Regions from separate parts of the Mycobacterium stomatepiae genome, predicted to be linked through region 2. Evidence: predicted binding sites of a transcription regulator. Region 2 holds the regulator's gene; each other region holds the start of a gene.
The links. The regulator LexA, encoded in region 2, represses DNA repair genes until DNA is damaged. The targets are predictions, from matches to a motif close to CGAACANNTGTTCG.

Region 1: G6N54_RS12990 (error-prone DNA polymerase) is a predicted target of LexA. The motif match lies at 4,393-4,406, and genes of this name have one in related genera.
Region 3: cofD (2-phospho-L-lactate transferase) is a predicted target of LexA. The motif match lies at 3,257-3,270, and genes of this name have one in related genera.

Annotation. Positions count from the first base shown of each region.
Region 1 covers NZ_AP022587.1:2,774,720-2,780,947, forward strand. Annotated here, with positions in the region: partial or broken gene G6N54_RS12980 (nitroreductase family protein) at 1-453, opposite strand, end outside; gene G6N54_RS12985 (hypothetical protein) at 715-957, opposite strand; gene G6N54_RS12990 (error-prone DNA polymerase) at 1,053-4,379, opposite strand; partial or broken gene G6N54_RS12995 (wax ester/triacylglycerol synthase domain-containing protein) at 4,543-5,911, shown strand; gene otsB (trehalose-phosphatase) at 5,953-6,228, shown strand, end outside.
Region 2 covers NZ_AP022587.1:1,595,309-1,601,536, reverse strand. Annotated here, with positions in the region: gene G6N54_RS07635 (LGFP repeat-containing protein) at 252-2,576, shown strand; gene lexA (transcriptional repressor LexA) at 2,596-3,297, opposite strand; gene G6N54_RS07625 (LysM peptidoglycan-binding domain-containing protein) at 3,591-4,085, shown strand; gene nrdR (transcriptional regulator NrdR) at 4,243-4,707, shown strand; gene G6N54_RS07615 (peroxynitrite isomerase) at 4,713-5,198, shown strand; gene G6N54_RS07610 (PhzF family phenazine biosynthesis protein) at 5,209-5,895, opposite strand; gene G6N54_RS07605 (alpha/beta fold hydrolase) at 5,934-6,228, opposite strand, start outside.
Region 3 covers NZ_AP022587.1:2,618,438-2,624,665, reverse strand. Annotated here, with positions in the region: gene G6N54_RS12335 (Eco57I restriction-modification methylase domain-containing protein) at 1-694, opposite strand, end outside; gene G6N54_RS12330 (coenzyme F420-0:L-glutamate ligase) at 705-2,066, opposite strand; gene cofD (2-phospho-L-lactate transferase) at 2,063-3,052, opposite strand; gene G6N54_RS12320 (WhiB family transcriptional regulator) at 3,343-3,714, shown strand; gene G6N54_RS12315 (metallopeptidase family protein) at 3,725-4,147, opposite strand; gene G6N54_RS12310 (DUF3499 domain-containing protein) at 4,321-4,779, shown strand; gene G6N54_RS12305 (phosphomannomutase/phosphoglucomutase) at 4,881-6,228, shown strand, end outside.

The sequences.
Region 1 (6,228 bases), 1.2 Mb from region 2:
GCGCGAGCGCAGCGCCAGACAGAAGCTCCAGACCGCCGGGAACAGCGACGCCCAGAACGAGACACCCCCTATCGCCGACTTGTCTTCGCGGCCTTCGAGGCACGGGATCAACAGCACGGGCGCTTCGTGCATGTGCTCGGCCAGATACATCGCCGAATCGACGACCTTGGGCATCCGCTCCCCGCGGGTGTCCCCCTCGCCGTAATCGGGCTTGGGCGCGCTGAGGTAGGGCTGGGCGTGCCCCAGGTAGATGTCGGCGATCGCCTTCTTCTTGTCGGCGTCTTCGACGAACACCCACTGCCAGCCCTGCGCGTTGGAGCCGGTGGGCGCCTGCAACGCCAGGTCGAGGCACTCCATCAGGACCTCGCGAGGCACGGGCTTGTCGAAGTCGAGACGCTTGCGGACCGAGCGGGTGGTGGTGAGAAGTTCGTCGACGGACAAGTTGAGGGTCATGTACCCGAGCCTATCGTCGCAGCGGCCTTGGGTACCGAACGTGCACTCAGGCCGGAGAATTCGCCGCGAAAATCTCGCCCTCAGAGCACGTTCGGCGAAGGGATCAGTCGCCTTCCGACATGTCTCCTGCTTCTTCTCGCCAGCGTGGCTAGATCAGGGCGGCGGGGGCGGTGGGGGCGGCCCGTCGGGCGGGATCGCCCCGCCGCAGCCACCGGGCGGGGGTGGGCCCGGGAGAGGTTCGTCGCCACCGACGCAGTCGTACTAGAACTGCGGTCCAGCCATCCAGGTTTTCATCCACTGGTGCCAAAACGACCCGTCGGGGTACTTCTCTCCGTCGCACACCGCTAAATTGCCGTAACCCCATCGGCCACCCGGGCAGAAGCCCTTTGTAATGTCCGGCTGGTGGGGGTCGGGCGGGTCGGCGCTGGCAGCGGCAGGAGAAAGAACAAACGCCGCAGCACAACTCAATATCGCAGCTCCATGGCGAGCGAGCTTGAATGCCATTCCGACCCCCTTATTACATTTTGGGTTCGAGTAGTTTACGACGCGGTGGGCAACGGCCATGTCGAATTGTTCAACTCCGGGCGCACAGCGTGCAGTCAGCGAAAGTCGCGCGACTTCGATCCGACGGCCAGGGTGATGCGACCCAACCGCTCGGCCACGACGGTGACTGCGCCGCTGGCGTTTTGGACCTGACCGCGGATCAGCAGCGCCGGTGCGGTGTTGGCCAGCTTGCGGTGTCGCGCCCACACCCCCGGCGTACAGAGCACGTTGACCATCCCGGTCTCGTCTTCGAGGTTGATGAACGTCACGCCTTGCGCTGTGGCGGGGCGCTGCCGATGGGTCACCGCGCCGGCGATCAGCACGCGGTCCCCGTCGGGCACGCCGAGCAGTTCCTCGGCGGGTACTACCCCCATCGCGTTCAGATCTGCCCGCAGAAACTGGGTCGGATAGCTGTCCGGGGAGATGCCGGTGGCCCACACGTCGGCGGCCGCCAGCTCCAGTTCGCTCATTCCGGGCAGCGCCGGGATGTGCGACCCATCAGCACCATGGGCCCCCACCCCGGGTAGCCGGTCCGGCCGTTGGGTGGCCGCGGCCCCGGCCGCCCACAGCGCCTCGCGCCGCGACGTCCCGAAGCAGCCCAGCGCCCCGGCCGTCGCCAACGCTTCGGCCTGCGGCACCGAGAGCTGCAGCCGGGTGGTCAGATCCAGCAGAGACACGAACGCGCCGTTAGCCTTTCGCTCCTCGACCAGCTGCTCGGCGAGGTCGTCGCCGATATGCCGGACCGCGCCCAACCCGAGGCGAACCTCGGTGCCGGCGTTCTCGAGTGTGGCGTGCGCCAGGCTGGCGTTGACGTCCGGGCCGTGCACCAGCACGCCGTGCCGGCGCGCATCGGCCACCAGCGACTGCGGTGAATAGAAACCCATCGGCTGCGCACGCAGCAGCGCGGCGCAGAACGCCGCCGGGTGATGCAGCTTGAACCACGACGAGTAGAACACCAGCGACGCGAACGACAGCGCATGGCTTTCCGGAAAACCGAAATTGGCGAAGGCTTCTAGCTTTTCGTAGGTCCGGTCGATCACCTCGTCGGTGGCGCCGTGCAATTCGCGCATGCCCTCGTAGAACCGGCCGCGCAGCCGTTGCATTCGTTCGGTCGAGCGCTTGGAGCCCATGGCGCGGCGCAGCTGGTCGGCCTCGGCGGCGGAGAAGCCGGCGCAGTCGACCGCGAGCTGCATCAGCTGCTCCTGGAAAAGCGGTACCCCCAACGTCTTTCGCAGCGCGGATTCCATGGACGGGTGGTCGTAGACGACCGGATCGATGCCGTTGCGCCGCCGGATGTAAGGGTGCACCGACCCGCCCTGGATGGGCCCGGGGCGGATCAGCGCGACCTCGACCACCAGGTCGTAGAACACCCGCGGCTTCAATCGCGGCAGGGTGGCCATCTGCGCTCGCGACTCCACCTGGAACACTCCGACGGAATCGGCGCGCTGCAGCATCTCGTACACCGCCGGCTCGGAGAGATCGAGGCGGGCCAGGTCGACGTCGAGGCCTTTGTGTTCGGCCACCAAGTCTTTGGCGTAATGCAGCGCCGAGAGCATACCCAGCCCGAGCAGATCGAACTTCACCAAACCGATGGCCGCGCAGTCGTCTTTGTCCCATTGCAGGACGCTGCGATTCTCCATCCGCGCCCATTCCACCGGGCAGACGTCGGCGATCGGGCGATCGCAGATCACCATGCCGCCGGAGTGAATACCCATGTGCCGCGGCAGGTTCCGAATCTGGGTGGCCAAATCGATCACCTGCTCGGGGATGCCCTCGATGTCCGGCGCTGGGTCATCTGAATTGGGGCCAAGCCCGTTCCAGTGGCCGATCTGCTTGCTCCACGCATCCTGCTGGCCCTGCGAGAAACCCAGGGCGCGGGCCATGTCGCGCACCGCGATTCGGCCACGGTAGGTGATGACATTGGCGACCTGGGCGGCGTAGTCGCGGCCGTATTTGTCGTAGACGTACTGGATGACCTTTTCGCGCTGATCCGACTCGATGTCCATGTCGATGTCGGGCGGCCCGTCGCGGGCCGGCGACAAGAAGCGCTCGAACAACAGCTCGTTGACCACCGGATCGACCGCGGTGACACCCAGGGCGAAACAGACCGCGGAGTTGGCCGCCGATCCCCTGCCCTGGCACAAGATGTTGTTCTCCCGGCAAAAGCGGGCGATATCGTGCACCACCAGGAAGTAACCCGGAAACGTCAGTTGGGCAATGACTTTCAACTCGTGCTCGATCTGGGCGTACGCCCGCGGCGCGGCCTCGGGCAGGCCGTAGCGATCGCGCGCTCCCGCCATCACCAACTGCCGCAACCAGCTGTCCTCGGTGTGCCCGGCGGGCACGTCGAACGGCGGAAGCTGCGGCGCGATCAGCGCCAGGCCGAACGCGCACTGCTCGCCGAGTTCGGCGGCGGCGGTCACCGCATTCGGGCCCCCAAAGGGCACCTGCGCGAACAGGCGGGCCATCTCCTCGCCGGACCGCAGATGCGAGCCGCCTAGCGGGGCCAGCCATCCGGCGGCCGACTCCAGCGACTTCCGGGCCCGGATGGCACCCATCGCCATGGCCAGCCTGCTGCGCGACGGATGGGCGAAATGCGCTCCGGTGGTGGCGACGACTCCGACCCCGAAGCGTGCCGCGATCCCGGCCAGCGCAGCGTTGCGTTCGTCGTCGAGGGGCTGCCCGTGATGCGTCAACTCGACGCACACCCTGTGCGCGCCGAATCGATCCACCAGATCGGCCAGCGCCCGCTCCGCCGCGTCCGGTCCGCCTTCGGAAAGCGCTTGGCGGACATGGCCTTTACGGCACCCGGTCAGGATGTGCCAATGCCCGCCCGCGGCCTCGGTCAGCGTGTCGATGTCGAAGCGCAGCTTGCCTTTCTCACCGCCGGCCAGATGCGCCGCGGCCAACTGCCGCGACAGCCGCCGGTAACCCTCCGGACCGCGGGCCAGCACCAGCAGGTGCGGACCGGCGGGGTCCGGCTGCTCGGTCCGGGCCTGCGTACCGAGCGACAGCTCGGCGCCGAACACGGTGCGCACGTCGAGTTCGGCGGCGGCTTCGGCGAACCGCACCGCGCCGTACAGACCGTTGTGGTCGGTTAACGCCAGCGCCCGCAGATCCAGCCGGGCCGCCTCCTCGACCAGCTCCTCGGGCGTGCTGGCTCCGTCCAGAAAGCTGTATGCCGAATGCGCGTGCAGCTCGGCGTAGGCGACAGCGGAGCGGGTGGTACGGCCGCCCTCCGGTGGTCGATAGGCCGGGCGCTTGTGCGAGAAGGGGGCCTCCTCCGCCGGACCGGATAGGGCGGGCGCGCCGGCATGGCGCGGCTTGCCGTCGAGCACCCGCTCCATCTCCGCCCAACTAGGCGGCCCGTTGAACCAGCCCACCCCCCCAGTGTATCGAACAAATGTTCGATTTAGTGCAGAGCTGTTAAAGCGGTTGTTAAACGCGACTTCAACTTCTAAACACAGTCTTAACGGATTGGGATCTACCGCGACGGGGGTGCCGCGGCAGATACTGGCACGGGGCAACTAGGGGCGGGAATTGAATATGGTGCAGCTGACAACAGCATTGGACACGGGCTTCCTCGCCGCAGCGGACCCCGATCGACAGGCGAGCATGGCGACCGGCGCGGTCGCGATCGTCGATGGCGCAGGCGCCCAATCTAGCTCGCCTCAAAACGATTCTGGCAGAACGGATTCTGTCGATACCGCGATGCACCCAGCTGTTACGGACGCATCCGTTGCGCGGTGCCCAGCACTGGGTCGACGATCCGAGTTTCGACCTCACCCATCACCTGCGCCGAGTTGCGGTTCCCCGCCCCGGCGACGAGGCCGACCTGTCGCGGGCGATCGCCCATGCCCTGGAACGCCCCCTGGAATTGGACCGGCCGCTATGGGAGTGCTGGGTCATCGAGGGCATGCCAGGCAAGTGGGCGATCCTGATGAAGGTCCACCACTACCTCGCCGACGCCACCCCCGCGGCCCACTTGCTCACCCGGCTCTGCGACGACGCCGACAGCGAGATGTTCGCCAATCATGTTGAACCCGGCAATGATTCGGTGCCAGACCGCAAGCCGGGGTGGGCCAACGCGCTGTGGCAAGCCTCGGCCGTCGCCAGCACCGTCACCAGCACCCTGGCCGAGACGGTCTGGTCGGCGGCACGCACGTCGTCGACCGGCCCCGCGGTCACGATGCGGCGGTACAGCTCGGTGCGCGTTCCTCTCGCCGCGGTCGACGCGGTGTGCGGGAAGTTCCGGGTAACCACCAACGACGTCGCACTCGCCGCCATCACCGAGGGGTTCCGGGCCGTTCTGCTGCACCGCGGCGAACAACCGCGCGCGGGTTCGTTGCGCACCCTGGAGCAGGCCGACGACATCTCGGACAAGCTGCGGTATCTCCCCGTCGAGCACGACGATCCGGTGCAGCGGCTACGGATCGTGCACAGCAGCCTGAACCAGCCCAAGCCGCAGAACGCCGGCCCGACCATCGTGGACCTGGCGACGAGTTCCATGCCATTTGCATTGTGCGCCAAGGCCGTTCGGCTGGTACTGAGCAGGCTCCCGCAACCGGGCATCGTGACGCTGGCCACCAGCGCCCCCGGGCCGCGGGACCGGCTGGAGCTGATGGGCGCAACCGTGGAACGTCTGCTACCGATCCCGCCGACGGCGTCGCAGCTGTCCAGCGGAGTCGCGGTGCTGAGCTATGGCGACGAGCTGATTTTCGGGATCACCGCCGACTACGACGCCGCACCCGAACTGCAGTAGCTCGCCAGCGGCATCGAGCGGGAAATGGCGCGACTGACGGCGCTCAGCCAGGACTCCGTCCTGTTGTTCACCAAGGATCGGCGCAAGCGCCGGGCCCGCACGCTTCCCAACGGCGTACCGCCCAGCCACCCGACCGCGCGAGCGCGCCACTGACCCGACCCGGACGGCGTTGATCACCGTGAGAGGGTTGATCAGTGCCAGTATCGGAGCCATCGGTCACCATCGACCCGCGCCGTCACGACGCGGTGCTGTTCGACCCAGGCCTGGACGCACCGCAATCGTTGATCGCCCAGCTGCAGGACGCCGGCGTCGGCACCGGCACCTTCGGATCGGCCGGCGACGCCCGGGCGGGACGCTCCGTGGTCGTCGCGACGAACCCGGCGGTGGCGACGGCCGCGCGCGATGGCGGCTTCGCATTGGTCGTCGAGGTCAGGGACCCCGAGGCCTGGAGTGAAATCACCGTACGCACC
Region 2 (6,228 bases):
GCGACACGATCGTCGTCCCGCATCATTTCGACATCGGAGTGGTCTCCGTTTTCGTAATATTCGCGAATTGCCTTCGTATTTCTCGTTCGCTGGAGCAAAGTTATGCGAGCCCGGCGATAATACGAACTCGGTGGGGTTCGTAACCCGCGTTTGGGATACCAACCCTCGCAGGGGCCACAGGGTACGGGCATGGCCATACATAAGGGCATATCCGTCGGCTGGGAGGCTTGGTGAACGGGAAGAGAGGTCACGTGCGCAGGCTCGCCGGTCGGGCGCTGATCAGCGTGGCGACCACAGCGTTGGCCATCGTGCTGTTTGCACCCACCGTCTCCGCGTCGCCGATCGGTGACGCCGAAGCCGCCATCATGGCCGAGTGGAGCAAGGCCGGCGGCGACACCTCACCGCTCGGACCCCGCAAGGGCGATGTCTACCCGGTCGCCGACGGCTTCGTGTGCGACTTCGACGGCGGCAAGATGTACTTCACCACCGCCACCGGCGCCAAATTCATCTACGGCCCGATCCTGGAAAAGTACGACATGCTGGGCGGCGCGGCAGGCAGCGATCTGGGCTTTCCGACCATCAACGAGGTGCCCGGCCTGGCCGGTCCGGACAGCCGCGTGGCGACGTTCTCGGCCAGCGACAAGCCGGTGATCTATTGGACGCCCGATCACGGCGCGTTCGTCGTGCGCGGCGCGCTGAACGCCGCCTGGGACCGGCTCGGCAGCTCGGGCGGCGTGCTCGGCGCCCCGGTCTCCGACGAGAACTACGACGGCGAGGTGTCGTCGCAGAAGTTCAGCAACGGCCAGATCTCCTGGAACCGCAAGACCAAGGAGTTCACCACCGAGCCGGCGAATTTGGCCGAACAGCTCAAGGGCCTGCAGGTTGCGATCGATCCCGCCGCGGCCATCAACATGGCCTGGCGCGCGGCCGGCGGCGTCAACGGTCCGCTGGGCGCCAAGCAGGGTGGTCCGAATCCGATCGGCGGCGACGGCGTCGTCCAGAACTTCGCCGGTGGCAAGGTGTTCTTCAGCCCGGCCACCGGGGCGGCCGCCGTCGAAAGCGACATCCTGGCGAAGTACGAGGCCGTCGGCGGCCCGGTCAGCAGCGACCTGGGTTTCCCGACCGCCAACGAGTCCGACGGCGGCGTCAGCCCCAACAGCCGGATCGTCACGTTCTCGGCGGCCGATAAGCCGGTGATCTTCTGGACCTCCGACCACGGCGCCTTCGTGGTGCGCGGCGCGATGAAGTCCGCCTGGGACAAGCTGCGTGGTCCCACCGGAAAGCTGGGCGCGCCGGTCGGCGATCAGACCGTCGACGGCGACGTGATCTCGCAGAAGTTCACCGGCGGCAAGATCTCCTGGAGCCGCGCCAAGAACGCCTTCTCCACCGACCCGGCGAACCTGGCCCCGCTGTTGTCGGGCCTGCAGGTGTCGGGGCAGAACCAGCCCAGCAGTACAGCGATGCCGCCGCACGCCAAGAAGTGGTTCACCTGGAGCTGGTGGTACCTGTTCGCCCTGGTACCGCTGCTGGTACTGGTGCTGCTGGCGGTGTTCGTGGCCTTGCGGTGGCGCCGGCATCGCGCCGGCCGCAACAGCGCGCCGTACGACCTGGAGCGCGACGTCGACGTCGGCGGTTATGACGATGCGGGCGAACCGCGCTGGGGACCCGACTACGCGGACAGCTCCACCGAACACCTGTCGTTCAGCGACGCCCACGCACCCGAGCACCGGGACGCCGCTGGTGTGCCGGTGGCTCGGTGGCCGCACGGACCCGAATCGGCCGACCTGGACGAGGACGGGGGCTATGGCGAGCCGGCGCGGCGCGTCTCCGAGGAGGAGTGGGACGAGTTAGCGGTCGACGAGCGGGATCCCGACTCGGTCGACACCGATTCCATCCCTGTGGTGTCGGCGGACGATCTGATCGAGGCCGGCTATGGCGATGAGTTCCCGGAAGCGGGCTACCCCGACGATGCCGACGTGCCTGAGGTCGCGTATCCGGAGGCCGTCGCGGAGGACGACTATGCCGATGCGGTCGCCGCCGGTTATCCGGAATTCCCCGACGAGGATGCCGCCTACGCGGAGGCGGGCTATCCCGGTGCCGACGAGGAGGGGGCGGCCTATCCCGAAGAAGAGCCGGAGGCCGCGTATCCCGATGTCGCCGTGGCGCATACCCCGCCGGACCTTGCCGGCGGCGCCGCGTCCGGTGCTGCCGCCGCGGGCGCTGCGGCTGCCGGTGGTGCCGCCGCGGGTGAGGCAGCATCCGGCCTGGCGGCGGCGCTCGGTGCCGCAGCCGGCCCCGCCCGCAGAGCTGGACGGCACGCGGCCGCGGACGCCGACGACGAAATGGACATCGCGTCGGCCGCGAGCTTCGGTGCGCTCGGCCCGGCCGGGCGCCCGACCATCCACCTGCCCCTGGAAGACCCGTACCAGATACCCGACGGCTATCCGATCAAGGCGAGCGCGCGCTTCGGGCTCTACTACACCCCGGACAGCGACCTGTACCACGACACGCTCGCCGAGATCTGGTTGTCCAGCGAGGAAGCCGCGCTGGTCAACGGCTTCGTGAAAGCCGACTGACGCGCCGCAGGTGCCGGCGCTATACCTTGCGGATCACCGTCACGACCTTGCCGAGCACGGTCGCGTCATTGCCGGGGATGGGATCGAACGCCGGGTTGTGCGGCATCAGCCACACCTGATCACCCGCACGCTTGAACGTTTTGACGGTGGCCTCGCCGTCCAGCATGGCGGCGACGATGTCGCCGTTGTCGGCGACGTTCTGCTGCCGTACCACGACCCAGTCGCCGTCGCAGATCGCGGCTTCGATCATCGAGTCGCCGACCACCTTGAGCAGAAACAGGGTGCCCTCGCCGACCAGCTCGCGGGGCAGCGGGAAGACGTCCTCGACGGCCTCCTCGGCCAGGATCGGTCCACCGGCCGCGATGCGCCCGAGCACCGGGACGAACGTGGGTTCCGGCAGGGCGTCGGAACCCACGACCTCGGTGGCCGGCGCGGCCGCCCTCGCATCATCGGCGCCGCGGACGTCGACGGCCCGCGGGCGGTTCGGGTCGCGGCGCAGGTACCCCTTGCGCTCGAGGGTGCGTAGTTGGTGAGCCACCGAAGAGGTCGACGTCAGGCCGACGGCGTCGCCGATCTCCCGGATGCTGGGCGGGTAGCCACGGCTGGTCACCGACTCGCGGATGACGTTCAAGATGGTGCGTTGCCGCTGGGTAAGCGATGAATCCACGGAATGCAGCGGGCCGTTGGAGCCGGTTGCCGAGGTGTCCTTGCTGTCGCTCATGGCACTGAATGTAGCCTCCCCGAACCCGAGAATCAAACATGTGTTCGACTGGCGTGTCGTGACGATGCATATGGAGGCTAAAGACCCTAGAACGGCTGAATCACACGTGTGTAACTTTTACGTAGACCGGGTATTCGCGGCGGCATGACAGTTCTGGCGACACCCCAGTTCTGTCGGTGGCGTGGTCTAGCGTTTTGCTCGTGCGACACGCTCCGCTCAAATGTTCGAATTTCGAACACACGAGCGATAGTGTCGAACACGCGAGCGAGGATTAGTTGACCGGAGGAACGCACATGACGCTCATGCACACAGTCTCACCGCGGACCAGCAACGTGCGGCGCCCGAGCCCGAGCGATGGGCTGGTCGCACGGCCTCGCTACGACCAGGAGCGCGTGCTGCGGTCGCGCCGGTCTGCCCAGTCACGGCCCGCCGGAGCGCCGATGTGCTACCGCGGCACCGGTGTCTCGATGTCGGACGCGCCGCATCGCAGCCGCCCGGTCAAGCTGGGGACGACGATCGGGCTAGCCCTGATGGCCGGAATCATCACCCTCTGGCTGGGCCTGGTCGCGAATCTCGGCCAGATCGCCAACGGCGACTCCGCTGCCGCTCCGGTGCCGGACCGGTTGTCCGTCGTGCAGGTCGAGCCGGGCGAGTCCCTTCAGGACCTCGCACACCGGGTCGCCCCGGAGGCACCGGCCCGCCAGGTCGCCGAGCGCATCCGCGAACTCAATAACCTGAGCTCGCCGGCGCTGGCCGCCGGCCAGACCCTGATTGCGCCGGTCGGCTGACCGCGCAACCGCGTGGTGCGAAAACCGCTGTACGCCAACGCTCCTCGGGGCCCCCATCGGCGGCAGCCCGCTTGTGACGGCTGCATTGGCCCGGCGGGGGAGCGCACGGGTACGCTCGGAGTGTTCCGCGAGATGCCGGCACAGCGAAGGAGCGGTCATGCATTGTCCGTTCTGCCGCCATCCCGACTCCCGGGTGATCGACTCCCGGGAAACCGATGAAGGCCAAGCCATTCGGCGCCGGCGGTCCTGCCCGGAGTGTGGGCGCCGCTTCACGACGGTAGAAACCGCGGTGCTGGCCGTCGTCAAGCGCAGCGGTGTCACCGAACCGTTCAGCCGCGAGAAGGTCATCAAGGGGGTGCGCCGCGCATGTCAGGGCCGTCAGGTCGACGAGGATGCGCTGAATCTGCTGGCCCAGCAGGTGGAAGACGCCGTGCGTGCCGCCGGCTCGCCGGAGGTGCCCAGCCATGAGGTCGGCCTGGCGATCCTCGGCCCGCTACGCGACCTGGACGAGGTGGCTTACTTGCGCTTCGCCTCGGTATATCGATCCTTTTCGTCTGCCGACGATTTCGAACGCGAGATCGCGGCGCTTCGCAAGCACCGCAAAGTATCGACACCGAGCTGACGCCTATGCCCGGCGACTTGCATCCTGACCTCGAGGCGCTCGCGCCGCTGCTCGGCACCTGGGCCGGCCGCGGTTCGGGCGAATACCCCACGATCCAGCCCTTCGAGTACCTCGAAGAGATTGTGTTTTCCCATGTGGGCAAACCGTTTCTGGCCTACGGGCAAAAAACGAAGGGGGCGGCCGACGGTAAGCCGATGCACGCCGAGACCGGCTACCTTCGAGTGCCGCAGCCCGGACATGTCGAGCTGGTGCTGGCTCACCCCAGTGGCGTCACCGAAATCGAGGTCGGCACCTATTCCGTGATTGGCGATCTGATCGAAATCGAACTCGCCACCACGTCGGTCGGATTGACTCCGACCGCCAAAGAGGTTTCCGCTCTTGGCCGTTCCCTGCGCATCGAAGGCGACCAGCTGTCGTATTCGGTACGGATGGGCGCGGTAGGGCAGCCCCTGCAGCATCATCTCGGTGCGGTGCTGCATCGAGAGTCCTGAATACGCTCGCTCAGTCCAGTTGTGTCACACCGTCGTTGACGACGCGGCCGGCGACCCGGACCCAGCCCTCGGGGCTCCGCCCGGTCTCTAGCATCGATCCCCGGCCCTGCGTGATGCTCAGGTCGCGGCTGAGATGGTCGGTAATCCGTAGCGCGGCGGAGCCGGTCGCTTCATCTTCGGGCACACCGAGGTTCGCGACGAACGTCCGGGAGCGCAGCGAGCCGGCCGACCGGTCGATCCAGGCCCACAGGTAGTGAGCGGTGTCCTCGGGAAACTCGTCCGGGTCGGCCGCGAGAAGCCGGTCAACGGAGTCGAATTCGTGCATGGCGTATTCGGGACCCCATTCCGAGCGGGCGGTGACGCCCACCAGGTCACCCGTGTAGTGCACCTGCACGACGCCGGCCGGAACCGCGAGCGTGTTGATCGGCGTGCCGTTGGCGCGCAGCCACCACGACGCCCCGACGGTCGGGTGCCCGGCGAACGGAAGCTCGGTGCGCGGGGTGTAGATGGTGGCTTGGGCAGTGGTTGCGCCGGCGGCCGGAAGATCGATGAATACCGTTTCGCTGTAACCCAATTGGGTGGCCAGCTGTTGACGCGCGGCGGGAGCGACCGCGGCGGCGTCGACGACGCCCAAGGGATTACCGAATTTGCCGTCTCGGTCGGTGAAGACACGCAACACCGTCACATCGATACCCATGGCCCGACTGTACGGGCCGGGTCAAACCGATCGATTGTCTAAGTCGCGCTGCGTTCGTCGGAGCCCATCGCGTTGAGCACCGCGACGCGGGTGTCGGCCGAGCCCGTGACCGCGGACTCCCTTCCGGTGCGCAACAACCCGCGAAGGGCCGCTTGGTCGTATTCGGCGGGTGCGGTGGTGTCAATGAAGCGCTGGACGACGTCGATGAAGCGGGCCGGGTCTTCGTGGAACGGGAAGTGGCCCGAGCCTTGGAAGATCTCCAGGCGGGATCCAGGCATCGCGGCGTGTGCCATCCACGCGTGGCGCACGGGAACCACCACATCCTTGGTTCCC
Region 3 (6,228 bases), 1.0 Mb from region 2:
CGGAGAGGTCGGCGCCGTCCAGGGCGTCGGCGTCGGTGAGATTCAGCGTGCGAATCCGCGCCGGACCCGGACCGACCACCCCGCAGAACAACAGGACTTCCTGCAGGATGCCGTCGAATACCAACCGCCGAAATGTGACCAGAGTGATTTCTCGGAAGCGAGTGAGGAGAAATTCGCGCAATTGTGCGGCATAACCGACTTGCAGTAATTCGGCGGGCAATACCAATCCCACCCGGCCGCCGTCGCGCACGATTACCGTGCTCGCGACGACGAACGGGACCCAGGCATTGGTCAGCCGGCTGGGGCGCAGACCCTCGCGCCGCATCAGCTCCAGCGCCGGCTCCCGCTGTTGCGGCGCCCAGTTGCCGAATCGGATGTAGGGCGGGTTGCCCGCGACCCCGTCCCAACCGGTGGCCTCGTTTTCGGCCAGCCAGTCGAACAGGCTCGCGTCGTCGACCGGAGCGAACGCTCGCGCCTTCGCGGCTTCGGCGGCGACGAGTTCCACCCCCCGCGCCTCGGTACTGAGCGCGGCGAGCTCGCGCAGGATTCGGCCGTTGCCGCACGAGGGTTCGACGATCCGGGTCCCGGCCTCGCGGACCCAGCGGGCTAGGAATCGCGCCACCGGCGCGGGTGTGTAGTACCCGCCGCGAGCCTTGTCGGCCGATGCGGCCGTCTTGCCCGCGAACGTCTTCACCGGGTCAGTATCACTTGCGGATCAACAGATCTCCGGGATTCACGGGGTCGCGCAACCCCGCGGCCCGTGCTTCTTCGGAGGGGTAGCCGATCGCGATGCCGCCCAACGGCTCCCAATCGTCCGGCAGCTCCAGCTCGGCGCGGACCAAATCGGCGGCGAACATCGTCGAGCCGATCCAGCAGCTGCCCACCCCCCGCACGGCCAGCGCCACCAGTAACGCCTGGACGGCCGCGCCGACGGCGACGGTGAACATCGTGTGCTCGGCCTCGGTGCGCCCCGCGTCGGAATAGGTGTGCGCGCCGTCGAGCACCAGCATCGGGATGACGACCTCGGGTGCGTCGTAGAGGATCTGGCCGCGCGCCACCCGGCGATCGATCGCGTCGTCGGGCTTGCCGTCACCGGCAAGGTCGTCACGCCACTTGTCTTTCATGCGATCGAGCAGTCGCGTCCGGGTAGCCGCGGTGCGCAGCCACACGAACCGCACCGGGCGGGTGTGGTGCGGGGCCGGCGCGGTCAGGGCCTCGGCGACGGCCGCCTCGATCAACTCCGGCGACACCGGCTCGTCGCTGAACCGGCGCACCGACCGGCGCAGCAGCTGGGCCTCGAGATGTCCCTGCTCGATGGCCTCGGCGGTGCCGAGCCAGAACAGGTCTTCGGGACCGGGCCGCAGCAGTTGCCGGGCGGTGGTGCCGTCGTCGACGACGGTGAGCCCGCGCACGACGGCCACCGGCATCGCGGTCAGCTTGCCCTTGACCAGATCGGCCGCGGCGGCCACTTCGTCGGCCACGGCGATCTCGGTGACCACCAACTCGTTGCCGTGCTCGTCGACCGCACCCGAATAGCCGTGCAGCACAGCCAGACCGGCCGCCCCGATCGCGGCGTCGATCTGACCGTTGCGCCACGCCCGGCCCATGGTGTCGGTGATCACCACCGCGACGTCGACACCGAGCTTCTCGCGCAGCGCGGCGCGCAGGGCCGCCGCACTGCCGTCGGGGTCGACCGGCAGCAGCGCGAGTTCGCTTCGGCCGACGTTGGATCCGTCCACGCCGGCGGCGGCTTGCACCAGCCCGAGCCGGTTCTCGGTGATCAGCGTGCGGCCTTTGCGGGCCAGCACCCGCACCGCCTCGTCGTCGACCAATTTGCGGCGGAGCTCGTCTCGCTCCTCGGGGTCCTCGGGCGCCGCCACCAGCCGGCCCTCGCACTTTGACACCACCTTGCTGGTGACGACCACGACGTCGCCTTCGCGCAGCCACGGCATGGCGGCGGCGAGTGCCGCACCGAGATCGTCGCCGGGGCGGAACTCGGGAAGTCCGGCGACGGGCAGGATCTCGACCGTCGCGGCGGTGCCGTGCTCTTTCGGCGAACGGTTCACGGCGCCACGTCCGCGATGTCCAGTCCGGCCCGGACCATCTCGGCCGTCGCCTTCGGGTCGGTCATCAGCAGCGGCACCGCGCGCACCGCGACGCCGTCGATGTCCGCGTGATCGCGCTCGTGCACCAGCCAGCAATCCAGTATCCCGGTGCTCGCGCGGGCGCCGTAATGCCTGCCGACCGCCTCCGCTGTGGACTCGACCCCGATCACCTCGAGGCAGGCATCGGCCATGCCGCGCAACGGCTTTCCGCCGATGATCGGGGAGTAGCCGACGATCGGCGCGGAAGCCGCCCGTAGCGCGCCGCGAATACCCGGGACGGCCAGGACCGCCCCGACGCTCACCACCGGATTGGACGGCGCCAGCAAGATGATGTCGGCATTGCCGATCGCATCGACCGCTTCGGTTGTGGCGCTGGCTGTTTCGGCGCCGACGAACGCGAAACTGTGCGTTGCCACCTGGGCTCGATAGCGCACCCACCACTCCTGGAAGTGGATCGCGCGCCGGCTGTCGTCGGCCGGATCCGTGATCACCACATGGGTTTCGCACCGGTCGTCACTGGCGGGTAGTAACCGTGCGCCCGGCTGCCAGCGATCGCACAACGCGGTGGTGATCTGTGACAGTGGGTAGCCGGCGTTGAGCATCTGGGTGCGCACCAAATGTGTCCCGAGATCGCGGTCTCCTAGCTGAAACCAATCCGGCTGCACGCCGTAGCGTGCCAATTCCTCTTTGGCGTGCCAGGTTTCGTCACGATGGCCCCACCCGCGCTCCGGGTCTACGCCTCCACCTAAGGTATACATGCAGGTGTCCAAGTCCGGACAAACGCGGACCCCGTGGATCCAGGCATCGTCGCCAATGTTGACGACGGCGGCCAGCTCATGACCGGAAGTTTCTCCCCCGGTTGCGAACTGGCCCAGTCCGAGTAACTGTTGAACACCCAGCAGGAACCGGGCGCCGCCGACCCCGCCGACGAGAACGGTGACCTTCACATCGGACGACAGTACCGGCCGGCCAATTTGGCGAGCGTTGTGACGGACACGCCGAAGGGGTGAAATAACAGAAACGCCGGAAATTGATCACAAGATGGTATGGAAAATCGCCGAAACGCTTGACCCAGCAGATTAACCCGTGTCTAATCACATCAGTGTCATTTCCCGGTTGGCCGGCCGGTTCCGGTGTCGCAGACCGAGATTCGATCACTTGTTCGAATTGTCTGTTACATCAGAACAGCGGAAAACAACCACTCTATCAAAGACCAAGCTGAGGAGGCGTACGACGCATGTCTTACGAGCACCTACGGGGCGTCATGCCAAGCACCGAGCGCGCCATGATCAGCTCCACGCCGGCGCCGATTACCCGGCCCCACTTAACCGTGGTCCCTGATGCGCCAATCCCATTCGAGCCCGAGCCGCTGCCCGAGCCCGAACTCACTCCGGACCAGTGGCAGGACCGCGCGCTGTGCGCGCAGACTGACCCGGAGGCCTTCTTCCCGGAGAAGGGCGGGTCGACCCGCGAGGCCAAGAAGATCTGCCTGGGGTGCGAGGTCCGTCACGAGTGCCTGGATTACGCCCTGGCGCACGACGAGCGCTTCGGCATCTGGGGCGGCCTCTCCGAGCGTGAGCGCCGCCGCCTCAAGCGCGGCATCATCTGAGCCGACGCACCTATTCGTCGTCGATCGTCGGGTCGATGACCGTGGGTTCGACGTCGAGGTAGATGGCTACCTGCGCCACCAGAATTTCGTGCAATAACTCGCCTAGTTCGACGGTGTCTTTGGCGCGTCGTTCGATGGGCTTGCGGAACAAGACAATTCGTGCCCGCGTCGAGTTTCCTCGGACGTCGACCCCGGCGGGGATCAAGCGGGCCAGTGCGATCGGGCCATCGGCGACCACCTCGGGTGGCCACTGCACGCTCTCCGGATCCTTGGCGGCGATGCGGGGAATCTCGTCGACGGCGACGTCGAGTTCCGCCACTCGTGATTGCCAGCGCCGCTCGATGGGTTCGTAGGCTTCCAGCACCGCCATGTCGAATCGCTCGGCCCGGCTGCGCCATCCCGGCACCGTCGGCGGCAGCAAAGGCCCGCGCATATCGCGGCCGCGCCGAGTTGCCCGGTGCCCAGGCGTTCGGCCCGACGGCCGTCCGTTGCGCGGGAAACCGCGCGAATCACCCACGCGCCGATGGTAACGGTTGGACATCGTGGGCTGAACGGTTGCGCGTGTCCGGCGCTTCGGCGGCGTTTGCGCACGATAGCCTTTGCGACGTGAACGTTCGCCGTCGCTGCTGCCGGCCCGGGTGCCCGCATTACGCCGTGGCGACCTTGACGTTCGTCTATTCGGACTCGACGGCAGTTGTAGGTCCACTCGCGACCGCACGCGAGCCGCATTCGTGGGATTTGTGCGTCGGCCATGCCGGCCGCATCACCGCACCCCGCGGATGGGAGTTGGTGCGCCACGCCGGGCCCCTCAATTCGGAGCCCGTCAATCCCGACGAAGACGACCTGGTCGCGCTCGCCGACGCCGTGCGCGAGGGTGGTTCCGCCGAGGCGGCCGCGCCGTACGCGGGCGGCACCGGCATGCCGCTGAACGGATTCTCGGATCCGCATCTGCACCACACCGGAGCCCAAGCCACCGCACCCAGTAGCAATGTGTTCGCGCCGCCGGAAAAACGGTCCGGTCGCCGCCGCGGGCATCTCCGGGTTTTGCCCGATCCGTCCGACTAGCGCCGTGGGGCTTCTTCCAAACCGTTTGGAACCGTAACTTCTGCGGGCCGATAGGCTGACGCCAAGAGGCAAATCATTCCACGGCGTCAAGGAGGCCCCGCATGTCTCGGCCCGCCGCGACCGTCCACCGTGTCATCAAGGCTTATGACATCCGTGGGCTGGTAGGCGAAGAGATCGACGAGTCGCTGGTCGCCGACATCGGTGCGGCGTTCGCCGCGTTGATGCGTGGCGAAGGCGCGCAGCGCGTGGTGATCGGACACGACATGCGCGACAGTTCGCCGTCGCTCGCAGCTGCCTTCGCGGCCGGGGTGACCGGCCAGGGCCTGGACATGGTGCGGATCGGCCTCGCGTCGACCGACCAGCTGTATTTCGCCTCGGGGTCACTCGATTGCCCGGGCGCGATGTTCACCGCCAGTCACAACCCCGCGGCGTACAACGGCATCAAGCTCTGCCGGGCCGCAGCGCTGCCGGTCGGCGCCGACACCGGGCTGAAAGTGATCACCGAAGACCTGATCGCCGGAGCACCGGCCTACGACGGGAAGCCGGGGACTACCACCGATCGCGATGTGCTCGCCGGCTACGGGGAGTTCCTGCGGTCGCTGGTGGATACCTCCGGATTGCGGCCGCTACGGGTCGTGGTCGACGCCGGCAACGGCATGGCCGGTCACACGGCGCCGGCGGTGCTCGGTGCGATCGGCTCGATCACGTTGCTGCCGTTGTACTTCGAGCTCGACGGGTCTTTTCCCAATCACGAGGCCAACCCGCTCGACCCGGCCAATCTGCTGGATTTGCAGTCCTACGTCCGCGAAACCGGCGCCGACATCGGACTGGCCTTCGACGGTGACGCCGACCGGTGCTTCGTGGTCGACGAACGCGGGATGCCGGTCTCACCGTCGACGGTGACGAGCCTGGTCGCCGCGCGGGAGCTCGGCCGCGAAATCGGCGCCACCGTCATTCACAACCTGATCACGTCTCGCGCGGTGCCCGAGCTGGTCGCCGAGCGCGGCGGCACGCCCCTGCGCTCGCGCGTCGGACACTCCTATATCAAGACGCTGATGGCCGAAACCGGCGCGATCTTCGGCGGCGAACATTCCGCGCACTATTACTTCCGCGACTTCTGGGGCGCCGACTCGGGGATGCTGGCCGCGCTGTACGTCCTGGCCGCGCTCGGCGAGCAGGACCGGCCGCTGTCCGAGCTGACCGCGGACTACCAGCGCTACGAATCCTCGGGGGAGATCAATTTCCGGGTGGCCGACGCCGCACTGTGCGTGAACGCCGTGTTGAAGTCGTTCGGCAGCCGGATCCACTCGATTGATCACCTGGACGGGGTGACGGTGGATTTGGGCGACGGCAGCTGGTTCAACCTGCGCACCTCCAATACCGAGCCGCTGCTGCGGCTCAATGCGGAGGGCCGGACCACCGAGGACGTCGACGCGATGATCGCCGAGA